Regions from separate parts of the Kerstersia similis genome, predicted to be linked through region 2. Evidence: predicted binding sites of a transcription regulator. Region 2 holds the regulator's gene; the other holds the start of a gene.
What was found. The regulator sigma-54, encoded in region 2, starts transcription at its own class of promoters, with help from an activator protein. The targets are predictions, from matches to a motif close to TGGCANGNAANCTGCTTT.

Region 1: the regulator sigma-54 is predicted to act here: its motif matches at 4,187-4,204, upstream of exaC (acetaldehyde dehydrogenase ExaC).

What each region holds. Positions count from the first base shown of each region.
Region 1 is NZ_CBCSIQ010000024.1:47,947-55,112, forward strand. It holds gene ACNA1V_RS13915 (ABC transporter ATP-binding protein) at 1-1,256, shown strand, start outside; gene adhP (alcohol dehydrogenase AdhP) at 1,405-2,433, opposite strand; gene exaC (acetaldehyde dehydrogenase ExaC) at 2,602-4,128, opposite strand; gene ACNA1V_RS13930 (sigma-54-dependent Fis family transcriptional regulator) at 4,438-6,552, shown strand; gene ACNA1V_RS13935 (hypothetical protein) at 6,592-7,137, opposite strand; gene ACNA1V_RS13940 (VUT family protein) at 7,131-7,166, opposite strand, start outside.
Region 2 is NZ_CBCSIQ010000011.1:54,612-61,777, reverse strand. It holds gene ACNA1V_RS08765 ((2Fe-2S)-binding protein) at 425-667, opposite strand; gene ACNA1V_RS08760 (MFS transporter) at 825-2,021, opposite strand; gene rpoN (RNA polymerase factor sigma-54) at 2,045-3,430, opposite strand; gene ACNA1V_RS08750 (hypothetical protein) at 3,462-4,070, shown strand; gene ACNA1V_RS08745 (TetR/AcrR family transcriptional regulator) at 4,116-4,691, opposite strand; gene leuA (2-isopropylmalate synthase) at 5,848-7,166, shown strand, end outside.

The DNA.
Region 1 (7,166 bases), on a different contig from region 2:
ACTTCGTGCCGTTGGCACGGCGCCGCTCCGCGGCATCCGCAGCCGCGCGCGCCAAGCTGCTGGGCCGTATTGTCGATAGCTATACCAATATCATCACGCTCAAGCTGTTCGCCCATACCCGTCTGGAAGAGCAGCACGCCCAGGCCGCCATGGCGGAGCAAACGGCCAAGGCGCAAATGTCCGGCCGCGTCATCACCGCCATGGACTTCGCCATTACCAGCCTGAGCGGCATTCTGATCGTCGGCACCGCAGGGCTCGCGGTCTGGCTCTGGCACGCCGGCCATGCTTCCCTGGGCGTCATTGCGCTGTCCACGGGCCTCGTGATCCGTATCAACACCATGTCCGGCTGGATCATGTGGGTCGTGAGCGGCATTTTCGAAAGCTTCGGCGTGGTTCAGGACGGCTTGCGCACCATCGCCCAACCGCGCAGCGTCGTGGATGCGCCCAAGGCCCCGCCACTGGCCATCACCCAGGGCGATATCCGCTTTGACCATGTCCAGTTCCACTACGACGAACGCCATCCCGTTCTGCAGGGCGTGGATCTGCACATTCGTCCCGGAGAAAAAATCGGCCTGATCGGCCCATCTGGCGTCGGTAAATCCACGCTGGTCAACTTGCTGCTGAGGCTGTATGACGTCCAGGGCGGACGCATTCTGGTTGACCAGCAGGACATCGCCCAAGTGCAGCAGGATAGCTTGCGCGAACAGATCGGTATCGTGACCCAGGAACCGTCCCTGCTGCACCGCTCCATCCGGGAAAACCTGCTCTACGGGCGTCCCGGCGCCAGCGATGCAGAATTGTTTGAAGCCCTGGCCCAGGCCAGCGCCGCAGACTTCGTGCCCAAGCTGAGCGATGGCGATGGCCGCCAGGGGCTGGATGCTTACGTCGGCGAACGCGGCGTCAAACTGTCCGGCGGGCAGCGCCAACGCATTGCCATTGCCCGAGTCCTGCTGAAAAACGCCCCCATCCTGGTGCTCGATGAAGCGACATCGGCGCTCGATTCGGAAGTAGAAGCAGCCATCCAGGACAGCCTGGATATCCTGATGCGCGGCAAGACGGTGATCGCCATCGCCCACCGTCTCTCCACGATTGCCCGCATGGATCGTCTGGTCGTACTGAACCAGGGCCATATCGTCGAAAGCGGCACGCATGCCGAACTGCTGGCGCAAGGCGGCCTTTACGCCCGCCTGTGGGAACGCCAAAGTGGCGGCTTCATGGCACAAGCGGCGGAGGCCTCTGCCGATGTCGAAGCCTGACCGCAGGAATACCTGAACCTTGCCTGGCCCGACGGGCCAGGCTCACGCAGTGGCGGCCATAAAAAAAACACACCCCGAAAACGCGACAGATATCCGCGCTTCCGGGGTGTTTTTCATGGATGCGCCCAAGGGCGCATCCCTTCTGGCATCACGCAGCCAGATCCAATACGACGCGGCCGTTGATCTTGCCTTGGCGCATGCGATCGAACACTTCGTTGACGTTTTCCAGCTTGTCGGACGTCACCGTCGCCTTGACCTTGCCATCTCCGGCAAAATCCAGGGCCTCCTGCAAGTCCAGGCGCGTCCCGACAATGGAACCGCGTACGGTCGTGCCATTGAGCACCATATCGAAAATGGACAGCGAGAACTCGCCCGGCGGCAAACCATTGAGCGCAATCGTGCCGCCACGGCGCGTCATTCCCATGGCCTGCTGGAACGCGATAGGCGACACGGCGGTCACCAGCGCGCCATGCACGCCCCCGACTTCACGTTTCAGGTAAGCCGCAGGGTCGGTATTGCGTGCATTAACGGTGACTTCGGCGCCCAGCTTGCGCGCCAGTTCCAGCTTTTCATCATCAACATCCACGGCGGCAACATTCAGCCCCATGGCTCGCGCGTACTGCACAGCCACGTGCCCAAGGCCGCCGATTCCCGAAATGGCGACCCATTGCCCAGCCTGGGTCTCCGTCATCTTCAATCCCTTGTACACCGTCACGCCGGCGCACAGGATAGGCGCAATCTCGATGAAGTCCACGCTCTTGGGCAGCAAACCGACATAGGAAGCATTGGCCAGCGCGTATTCCGCAAAGCCGCCATTGACCGAGTAACCGGCATTCTGCTGCTTTTCACACAGCGTTTCCCAGCCGCCCAGGCAGTGCTCGCAATAACCGCAAGCCGAATACAGCCAGGGAATACCGACGCGATCCCCTTCCTTGACATGAGTGACGCCCTGGCCAACCGCCACGACATGCCCCACGCCCTCATGGCCTGGAATGAAGGGCGGATTGGGCTTGACCGGCCAATCTCCTTCCACGGCGTGCAGATCGGTATGGCAAACGCCGCATGCTTCGATCTTGACAAGGATGTCACCCGGCCCCGGACGCGGAACTTCAACTTCTTCGATCCGCAGGGGCTGGCCGAAAGTACGTAGAACTGCCGCTTTCATCGTGCGTTGCATGGATACGCTCCTTGAAACAAATCAAACACCATCATGGACAAAAGCGTGACCGGGCGTCTTGATCCCGATCATGCTTCGCCACCAAAGGGGTCTGTGGCGCTGGGCGCCACAGACAACGCGCAGGCAGCAGGCCGAAACGTCCCGGCCTACCGTCTGCTCGTTTCGTGCTCAATAAAAGCCCAATGCGTTGGGGCTGTAGCTCACCAGCAGGCACTTGGTTTGCTGGTAGTTGGACAAGGCGACCTTGTGGGTTTCACGGCCGATACCGGATTCCTTGTAGCCACCGAACGCCGCATGCGCAGGATAGAGGTGATAGCAGTTGGTCCAGACCCGGCCTGCCTGCACGCCACGCCCGACCCGGTAGGCTTGCGAACCGTCACGCGTCCAGACACCGGCACCCAGGCCGAAGGACGTATCGTTGGCGATGGCGATGGCTTCTTCCTCATCCTTGAACGTCGTGACAGCCGCGACGGGCCCGAAAATTTCCTCCTGGAAAATACGCATGTCATTCTTGCCCAGCAGCAAAGTCGGGCTGATGTAGTAGCCATCCTCCAGGCCTTCCTTGAGCGGGTTACGCGTGCCGCCGATCAGGCACTCTGCGCCTTCGTTGCGGCCGATGTCGATATAGGACAGGATCTTGTCCATCTGCGCCTTGGATACCTGCGCTCCCACCATGGTCTGGCGATCCAGCGGGTTACCGGTCTTGATGGACTTGACCCGGGCAACCGCCTTTTCAATAAAACGCTCGTAGATGGATTCCTGAATCAGGATGCGCGAGGGGCATGTGCAGATTTCACCCTGGTTCAAAGCGAACATAGACAGACCTTCCAAGGCCTTGTCCAGGAAAGCATCATCCTTATCGAGAACGTCGGCAAAGAAGATATTGGGCGATTTCCCGCCCAGTTCGACCGTTGCCGGAATCAGGTTTTCTGCTGCGGCATGCAGGATATGGCGCCCCACCGGCGTGGAGCCCGTGAATGCCACCTTGGCAATGCGCTTGCTGGTCGCCAAGGCCTCACCGGCCTCCTTGCCAAAGCCGTTGACAATATTGAGCACGCCTGCCGGCAGCAGGTCGCCAATCAGCTCCATCAGTACCAGGATGGAAGCCGGCGTCTGCTCTGCCGGCTTCAGCACGACCGGGCATCCTGCCGCCAGTGCCGGCGCCAGCTTCCAGGCGGCCATCAGCAAGGGGAAATTCCACGGAATGATCTGACCGACCACGCCAATGGGCTCCTTGAAGTGGTAGGCAACCGTGGTGCTGTCAATCTCGGAAATTGCGCCTTCCTCGGCCCGCAGGCAACCCGCGAAGTAACGGAAGTGATCCACGGCCAGTGGCAGGTCGGCAGCCATGGTTTCGCGCAGCGGCTTGCCGTTATCTATGGTTTCGGCAACCGCCAGGCGTTCGAGGTTCTGTTCGATGCGATCGGCGATGCGCAGCAGGATGTTGGAGCGCTCGGCAGCGGACGTCCTGCCCCAGGCGGCACGCGCGGCATGGGCGGCATCCAGGGCCAATTCGATATCCTGCGCGTCGGAACGCGGCACACTGGTAAATGCCTGGCCGGTGATGGGCGAAATGTCCTCGAAGTAGTTGCCTGCCACCGGTGCAACCCACTTGCCACCGATGAAGTTCTCATACTTCTTCTTGAACGGAAATTCGACATCCAGTCCCAGCTTCTTCAAATCTGACAGATTCATGCCTCTTCTCCTTTAACGGTTCGGAACCGCACCATGCGGCGCCGCCCTTGCCGGTACATAAGCAATTAGCATGCCAAGAAGCAGGAAAAAATGCTTCTCGTTTTCCGCGCTGGTGCAGGCGCAGGTTTAGGGCATAATTTGCTTATGCCGTACCTCAGCCAGTCCTGGCTGCAACGCTGCAAACCGCGACACTGCGACACATTCAAAGACAACACCTGTCGCATAAAGCGACACTTTGATTTTGCAATCTTTGTCGCCTTGCGCGTACCACGCATAGATCGTAACGACGTTCTAAGGGAGGCCATAGAGATGACATTCCATTTCGCCGCTGCACTGCAAGCCGAACCCTCTTCGGCCTCGGTGCTGCGTTCCTGGCAACGCTGCATGGCTCGGGAATCCGACATGCAACCCGATCCCGTCATGCTGGTACGCGGCGAACTCAATGTCAGGCTGGCACAGCATGCCAGCCTGCTGCAGGCGGCCCAGCCGGAAATCGACACGCTCTCCAATATGGTGGGGCGCCACGCCGGCATCGTGCTGCTGGCGGATGCCACTGGGGTGATCCTGCAAACCGCTGGAAACACCAGTTTCCTGCAACAGGCGGAAAGCGTGGCGCTGCAGCCCGGCGTCAGCTGGGCCGAACAGCACCGCGGCACCAATGCCATCGGCACTGCCTTGCTGGAAAACACGCCGGTACGCGTGCATGGTGCGGAACATTATCTGCACTGCAACCGTATTCTGAGTTGTCACGGTGCGCCGGTCTGGTCGCCGCGTGGCGACCGCATGGGTGTACTCGATATTTCCGGCGAAGCGTCGCAGTTGCATGACTACGCGCTGGGCCTGGCCGCGCTGTGTTCACGGCTGATTACCAACCGGATGATGCAGCAAAGCCTCTCCGGGCGGGAATTGCTCGTCTTTCAACGCCAGCCTTCCTTGCTGGAATCGACTGAGCGGGCCTTGCTGCTGCTGGAGGACGGCCACATTGTTGGCGCCAATGACCTTGCGCTGAGCCTGCTGCGCACCTCCTGGAGCGACTTGCTTGATCAGCCGGCGCAACGCTGGCTGGGCGAATGGCAACAACTGGGCCAGGAGGCCACCTTGCTGCGGGCCCCGGACGGCGAAAGCTTTTATGCCAGCCTGTTCCGCAATCGCACACTCATCCCGGTCGGCGCGACCTTCCCGGCATCCAGCGCCGTTTCCCTGGCAGCATCGGCTGCAAGCGCGCCGGTGTCTCCCCCTGCCGCAGCACACGCTTCCCCCCCAACGCCGGCCGCCTCTCCCGCACGCCCGGTACGCCCTGAGGGCCAGGCATCAGCGGAAACACCGCCCAGGGAAGAGCGGCCCGCAGGCGTCCGCCCCCACCCCGCCCTGGCACCCAAGCTGGCCCTGGATCCCCAACTGAGCACGCGATTTGATGCCGTGCGCCGTGCCTTTGATGGCGGCTTGGGGGTGTTTCTGCAAGGGGAAACCGGAGCCGGCAAGGAAATTTATGCCCGCCGGCTGCACGCAGCCAGCCGCTGGCGCAATGGCCCCTTTGTTGCCGTCAATTGCGGCGCCCTGCCTGAATCCCTGATCGAAGCCGAACTGTTCGGCTATGAAGCCGGCGCCTTTACCGGCGCGCGCCGCAATGGCTCGCGTGGCCGGCTGCGCGAGGCAGACGGTGGCGTTCTGTTCCTGGATGAAATCGGCGACATGCCTCTCAGTCTGCAGACCCGCCTGCTGCGCGCCTTGCAGGAACGGGCGGTGCAACCCCTGGGTTCGGATCGCCTGATACCGGTCGAATTCGGCCTGATCAGCGCCACCCACCGGGACATCGGCGCACTGGTGCAGGCCGAGCAGTTCCGTAATGACTTGTTCTATCGCCTGCATGACCTGCGCGTCAATTTGCCGCCACTGCGCGAACGCGCGGATTTCCGCAGTTATGTGTGCAGCATGCTGCGCGCCACCGCAGGCGATGCCCTGCCCTTGACCCTGGATGACAGCGCGCTGGATCAACTCACCCGCCACCCCTGGCCCGGCAATTACCGCGAACTCCAGGCCTTCATGCGTACCTTGAGCGTCATGAGCGCCCCCGGCAGCGTGATCACTGCCGCAGATGTCGCCGCGTATCTGCAAAATGTTGCGCTGCCCGGTAGCCAGACATCCAACACGGCCGGATCACCTCCCCTTCAGCCGGCATCGCCATCTGATACCGGCGCCGCCGCATCCGCCGTGGCAGCAGATGCTCCCCCCGCGCCCCGCACGAAGCCCGCCGGCCTGCGCGACGCCACGCTTGCCATGATCGAACAAACCCTGGCGGCCTGCAGTGGCAACGTGTCACAGGCGGCGCGGCGGCTGGGCATCCATCGCAGTACCATTTATCGTCACCTGGAACGCGACCCAGGGCTCATGCCCCCCCATGCCCTTGTCCGGGCCAGAGGCTGATTGCCCCGCCGGCTGCAACCCCGCCTGCCGGGCGTCCGTTCAACCCGCTGTCCGCACCCGCGTACGAACCGCCTGGCCCAGTTTGGGCAGCACAAAATATCCTTCCAGTTCGACGCCATGCCCTAGTACCCGTGCGCAATCCCGGGCAAGCACCTGCGTCAACTGCTCGACATCACGCACCAGACGATGCCCGATGAATGCCTGGAGATAAGCCCCCAGTGAAAACACTTCGAGCAAGCGCGCCCGGCTGCGATAGCGGATATGCAACCAGGACCCCTCCCCCGGATTATGCGAGGCCGGGCACAATTCGGGCAGGATCAGCTCATGCTGCTGCCAGGTCCGCATCCCCGGATGCGGATTGGCAATGGTTTTCAGCACGGCCCCCGTGTCCGGCGAACGATAATCATCAGGACGCTCGGGAACAGCCGTATGGTCGCTCGCCACATCGGCTGCCATCCCGGCCACCACGGCCACCGTGGTCGCCTCAGCCTCCCCTGCTGTTGCGCCGACCCGCGACGCTGACCGCTGGCCCGAGGATCGTGCCAGCGCTTGGCGCATCTGGCGCGCGGCATAGGCACTCAGCATGATTTTTCTCCAGATTGTGTCATTTCCAA
Region 2 (7,166 bases):
TGCCGGCAGGCAGGGTGCGGGAAAGCACGCCCCGGCAACGCCCGGTTCACCGCTGTAAACCCGGTCAGGCTAGCATCCATGCCGTGAAAAGCCCATGGTAGATGCGCATCTGGTAAACCGTCGTGCGACCCATGACAGGAAAGCTCTGGCAAATGAGAATGCGTCTGCAACTGCAAAATGCCGCTCGGGCAAGTCAGGCCTGGCGCGGCCTGACAGACGCAATTTTCATGAAAACCTTTTGATTTTCATGAAAAAAGTGCCGAAAAAGAAGGGAATGGCTGCAGAGAGACTCGCTGGCCAAATGAGAATGGCCAATCTGCGATGTTGTGTAAATCAGACAAGAAAGCGCTGCGCGGCACTGCCGATGGGCCCGCACCCTGAAGGAAAAGCAGGTCACGATGCCAGCAGACCACGCCGAGTATGATCAGGCTGCGACTTGCGAGGCAGCTGCCGGCAGGATCTCCGGCGCTGCGCCGACCGGCAACGCGACAGTCGCCACGGTGTGGCAGGCGCCGCCAGGTAGGTAGGAGCAAGCGCTCTCGGCGCAACGGCCACAACAACTGGCCACGCCGAGCTCATACTGGAGATCATCGAGCGTCGCGGCGCCGGAATCGACGCAAGCGCGAACCTGGCGCTCAGTGACAGCGTTACAAATACAAATGTACATGAGACTAATTATCTGGAAAGTCTCTGTGTTATGCAAGTGGATTTGCCCCGGCATGTACCGGGGTTTTCCCGAGCCGCCATCCGTCCGCCGCACGGGCCAGTCCCACGCAGGCGCGGCGCATCGGCCTGCCCCGGCCTGATCACCCGCTATCCAGGCCTTACGTTTTACGACGGTATGGCCCTGGGCCATGCGGCAGGCAACGCCAGAAGACGGCCGCTGCCGCCCAGCCCAGGGTGCCGACCACAAACGTTCCAACCGCCAGCGAAATGGCGCCCGTCAGGGCTGATAACAGCAGCGGCCCGGCGCTCGATCCGACATCCGACACCAGCCGCCATAGCCCCAGAAAATGATGGCGTCCCTGCGCAGGCGCTGCATCCGCGGCCAGGGTCATGATGATGCCGGAACTGATGCCGTTGCCGAACCCCAGCATCAAAGCTGCCGCCATGAATGAAATCACACCGGATGCAAACGGCATCAACATCAGGCTGGCGCCCATCAGAATGACGGAAGGTACCGCCACCCAGACACGGCCATGCCTATCCATGACCTTGCCCGCGTGGTAGAACACCGCCATGTCGAGCGCCGCCACCAGCCCGTAGATCACCGAAATCGCCACTGAATCCAAGCCCAGCTGTTCTGCCCACAAAGGCAAGACCACCTGGCGCGTGGCACGCAGCACACTGATCAGCAGAACACCAAAACCCAAGGTCAGGAACACACCGGCATGGGAACGCGCAATCGACGCGAGCGATATCTTGCCGTCCCCGGTGCTTGCCTGCGGTGCGGCGACTTCAAGCTCCGGCACTTTGTAGGCCAGCGCCCCGGCGCCCAGCATGGCGATCAGCGCCAGCAGATAGGCACCGGGCAGATCCATCAGGGCGATCAGGCACGCCCCAGCGAACGGCCCCACGAATGCCCCTATGCGGGCCGTGCCACCCAGCACCGACATCGCGCGGGCGCGCATCGCCAGCGGAACTGCCTGCACCAGATAGCTTTGCCGAGCCAGCTGAAACACCGACGCTGCCGCCCCCACCAGCAAGGTTGCGAGCGCCAACATCCATACCGTATGCGCCACCATCGCAATCAGCATGGCAACGGCGCTCAGCAGCGACGCTCCCACCATGGCACGCCGCTCGCCATAGCGGTTGACCAGCAACGCAGCCGGAATGTTGCTCACCAGCGAACCCAGCCCGATCAGCGCCGCCACCAGTCCGGCCACGGCATAGGAGGCTCCCAAACCGCGCACGCTCAACGCAATGACCGGCGTGATGGCCCCGATACCGACGCCAAAAAGCACGGACGGCCCATAGGCCGCCAGTGCAATCTTGCGCAAACTAAAAGAAGAATCGTCCATGTGTCAGCAATCGCCCCAGGGCATTAACCATCATCCATACGCAACAAGGCCATGGCCTTGCGCTGCGAGGCCGTCGGCACTCGCATGCCCTCGCGGTATTTCGCCACCGTACGGCGTGCCAGCTCCACGCCCCGTTCGGCCAGCTTGTTCATCAACTGGCTATCGGACAAGGGCTTGCGCGGGTCTTCCTGCTCCAGCATTTCCCGCATCATCGCCTGGATAGAGGCCGCCGAGGCCGACTCGCCATCCGCGGCCGGCACCCCGGTGCTGAAAAAGCGTTTCAGTTCCAGCGTGCCGTGCGGGGTCGCCATATATTTGCCCGCCGTCGCCCGCGAGACCGTGGACTCGTGCAGGCCCAAGGCTTCTGCAATCTCGCGCAGCACCATGGGTCGCAAGGCCACCATACCCGACTCAAAAAATGCCTGCTGACGCGCCACGATTTCGGTCGCGACCCGCAACAAGGTTTCAAAACGCTGCGCCACCTGGCGAATCAACCAGCGGGCCTGCTGTACATGGGCCTGCAAACCCTCATAGCTGCCGCGCGGTTCCTGCCCCAAGGCTTGCACATACGCATCATTCACGCTCAACCGGGGCACCAGATCCCCGTTGAGGCGCACACGCCAGCTTTTACCGCTACGGTAGGCGATGACATCCGGCACCGCATAATCCGCGACCGGAACGGTCCAGGCACGCCCCGGATGAGGATCCAGGCGCCGGATCAATGCATGGGCCAGGCGTATGTCCGCAGGTGAACATGCCAGCGCTTCACACAGGTGGGCCAGGCGTCCAGCCGCCAAGGATTCCAGATGGCTGCTGCACAGCTGCCGCGCCAAGGCCACGATGCCCGGGTCACGTGCTTCCGGCCAGACCGTCGGATCTGGCCGGCGCAACTGCAACAACAGGCATTCCGTCATATTCCTTGCGGCAATCCCTGCGGGCTCCATATTCTGCAGCAAGGCCAGCGCGGCCTCCAGCTCGCCCTGCTCGATGTCCAATGACGCCGGCAGATAGGCCAGGATTTCCTCGAAACTGGCGGCCAGATATCCGTTGTCATCCAGTTCGTCGATCAGGACGGTCATCAGTGCGATATCGCGCCGGCTCGCCCGGGTACAGCTGATCTGGCCCAGCAAATACTCGCGCAGCGAAGGCGCAGCCGCCGCTTCCGGGAAAAAATCGTCATCGCCATCATGCCGGGTGCCCGTCGCGCCGGAAAAAATATCCTCGCCAACCTCACTGGCAGGCGCCTGTTCGGGCGCTTCCAGCTCCAGCACTGGGTTTTCATTCAGTGCCTGTGCGATTTCCTGCTGCAAATCCAGCGACGATAGTTGCAAGAGGCGCAAGGCCTGTTGCAACTGTGGCGTCAGCACCAACTGCTGACTTTGGCGAATTTCCAGCGCGGGTCGTATCATGGGAACCATATTTTGCACCATAAGACCCGCCATGACTGCACCCAGCCAATATGATCTGCAAGTGTTGAATAATTATCTGCGTACCAAAGCGCAGCCCGCGCTGCTGCGCGATGGAGGAATAATCCTGTTTGCCGCCCTGGTCTGGCTATGGCTTTGCTGGCAAGGGCTGTCATATGCCCTGGCGCAACGCTATGAATTTCTGGCCAAATTCAGCACGGAGGCCCAAGGCATGGCCATGCGCAGCGGCCCTTATGTCTGGTGGACGCTGGCTGCGCTGTTGAGCCTGGGCGTCTTGTCCCTGCTGCGCGCCTGGGCGCGGGAAAGAATCAACCGCCATTGGGAACAAATCGTGCCGCCCGGTGAATTGGCACCCCTCTGCCACGACCTGTCAAACGATGGTCGCTCCGTATTGGATTGGGTCTGGCAAGATAGGGATATGCCACTGGCATTGGGCGACCTGAAACGCACCGTTACGGAACTGGCCAGCGGCCGCGTGGAAAAATTCCATATCGCCCGGGAACAGAATGCCGCCCTCACTGCAGCCCTGAAACCTGCAGCCAGCACGGCCTCCGCCACCCCAGCCAATACGGCTTCGCTATTCAAACCACAACGTCAGGAACCCCGCCTGCAGGCGGAATGAATTCGGCCAGGCATTCTCCGGGACGATCGCCCGGAGAATGCCTGTTCAGGCTGCGCTGGCAACCGGAACAGGCTGGCGGGCGCGAATCAGCGCAAAGGCACAGCGATGCGCCACATCCGCCGCAGCGGGCTCGCGATGAATCGCCATTGCGGCCATCGCACCTTCATAACAAAGCGTCAATTCGTTCGCCAATGCCTCGGCATCATCCGTCAGGCAGGCAACCAATTCCGTAAACATTTGATGCAGCCAACGGCGATACTCGCGCGCCACCTCCAAAACCGGTGCGCAGCCCTCGTTTTCCGCCACGGCCAGCAAAAAGGCGCAACCGCGATATTCCGTACGTGCGCCCATTTCCTGCAGAATACGGTAAGGCAGCACCGCCTTTTCCGCCGGATCCTGCTCTCCGCTTTCCAGCACCTGTTCACGCAGATACTGCGTAATCCTTTCGTATCGGTCTCTCAGATACGCAACCACCAATGCTTCCTTGGTGGCGAAATGCCGGTATAGCGTCGCTTTGGCAATACCCGCCTCGGCAATGATGCGATCGACCCCCACGGCCCGAATGCCCTCGGCATAAAACAAGCTGCCCGCGACTTCAATAATGTGTGCGCGCATATCCATATCAGATCCCCTACGGCCAACTCCGAAAATGACTGATTGTCATCTCTCAGGCCAGACAACAAAGTTCAATGCGAATGGCATACATCCAACAAATCTTGCCTGACAGCACCGCTGTCACTACCGTTCACAAGAGCAATGCTATCAAAATAATAATTCGCCTGGTTTTCCACCAATGCATTAGATCGCATCATGCCGCATTGCAAAAGAAATTCCAACCCCTACGAAAGGCGAAGTCTCGGGGGATTGACTGCGGCATTTCAGAAAATTCACGCACATAGAAGGACAACTACCAGGGAATTACGCATGATTTCCTGACACTTGCGATCCTCATCCTCAATATACGGATTTACCCCAAAAAGCCGAAATTATTTGAAGCCAAAAAATCATCATTTTTGACATACCCGGCAATGTCAATCCCAAAACCCAGGTATTCACCAATGGCGGGTGCAACGCACTGTCATCACAATAATTTGCTTATCCAGCCCAATCGCCACCCAATTAGTCATACAAATCGCGCAACATAGAACGATCATTTACGCTACGGCACCTTGTGCAATCACCTGTCCCGCATCCCGCATGCACAAGGACACAGCGCAGATCGAATTACAGTTTTTTTTAATACACAGCTATTTATTTTCTTATATCTGAAATAGCCGCCCATCCATTTGTACCCCAGAACCTGAATACAACAACTACAAAGCCAGGCCAGCGCTGACACTCCCGGCCGACCCGTTCCCCTCACACAACACAGCCTGCCAAAGTTGCCCGTACCCGACATGTTCTTCCCCGAAACCGGGTCCTGCGCACCTTTCAAGACATATGCATTGACTTTTCCCGTCAAACATGTTGGACTATAGGCACTATGGCCAATACGTCGATCCCCTCTCTCGACTTCCACGCAAGCATTTCTGCTCTGCGTGCCGGCCTGCGCCTGTCCATCGGCGCATCCATTGCCTCGCTGCACATTCAATCGCTACTACTACCGATCGGTTGCCGAGCCTAGTGCTCAGTGGCAGTTCGGCAGCCTGTCGCCACGCCTATACCCGTTCCCCGTTCAATTTCGCCGGCACAACCGGCACCCATGGCGTCCGCCGTGGGCGGGAGCCAGGCCGTGATTCACACTCCCTCAGCGGCTGTCTCCTTGATCCAAAGGTGCATCATGCTTGCCAATCCTTCTACCAAGTACCGTCCCTTCGTCCCGTTCACGCGTGATTTCTCCGAGCGCACCTGGCCCAGCCGTCGCATCGAGAAAGCCCCGATCTGGATGAGCACCGACCTGCGCGACGGCAACCAGGCCTTGATCGAACCCATGAGCGTAGAACGCAAGCTGCGTTTCTTCGACCAGCTCATCAAGATCGGTTTCAAGGAGATCGAAGTCGGCTTCCCGTCCGCATCGCAGACCGATTTCGACTTCGTGCGCAAGCTGATCGACGAAAAACGCATTCCCGATGATGTCCGCATCATCGTGCTGACCCAGTCGCGCCAGGATCTGATCGAACGCACCACCGAAGCCGCCGCTGGCGCCAAGCAAGCCATCATCCACCTCTACAACGCCTGCGCGCCCGCCTTCCGCAAGATCGTCTTCAAGATGTCGCCCGAGGAAGTGCGCGACCTGGCCGTGCGCGGTACGCAGTGGGTCATGGAAGCCCAGGCCAAGTACCCGCAGACGCAATGGGGCTACGAGTACTCGCCTGAAGTGTTCAGCACCACCGAACCCGAAGTGGCGCTGATGGTGGCCGACGCCGTGGCCCGCACCTGGGATGCCACACCGGAAAAGAAGCTGATCCTCAACTTGCCGGCCACCGTCGAGGCGACCACGCCCAACCTGTACGCCGATCAGATCGAATGGATGCACCGCAATCTGGAACGCCGCGACAGCATCATCATGAGCGTGCACCCGCACAATGACCGCGGCACGGCCGTGGCTGCCGCGGAATTCGCCGTCATGGCCGGTGCCGACCGTATCGAAGGCTGCCTGTTTGGCAGCGGTGAGCGCACCGGCAACGTCGATTTGGTGACGCTCGCGCTGAACCTCTATTCCCAGGGTGTGCATCCGGGCCTGGACTTTTCCGATATCGACGAAGTCCGCCGCTGTGCCGAATACTGCAATCAGTTGCCGGTGCACCCGCGCCACCCCTATGCCGGCGACCTCGTCTTTACGGCCTTCTCCGGTTCCCACCAGGACGCCATCAAGAAGGGCTTCGCGGTGCAGCAGCCCGATGCGCTCTGGGAAGTCCCCTACCTGCCGATCGACCCGGCCGACGTCGGCCGCAGCTACGATGCGATCATTCGCGTCAACAGCCAGTCGGGCAAGGGTGGCGTTTCCTATCTGCTGGAAAACGATCACGGCCTGGTCTTGCCGCGCCGCTTGCAGATCGAGTTCAGCCGCGCCATCCAGCACGTAACAGATACCACCGGCAAGGAAGTGACGGCCGAAGATGTATATGAAGTGTTCAGCCAGGAATACTTGGACCG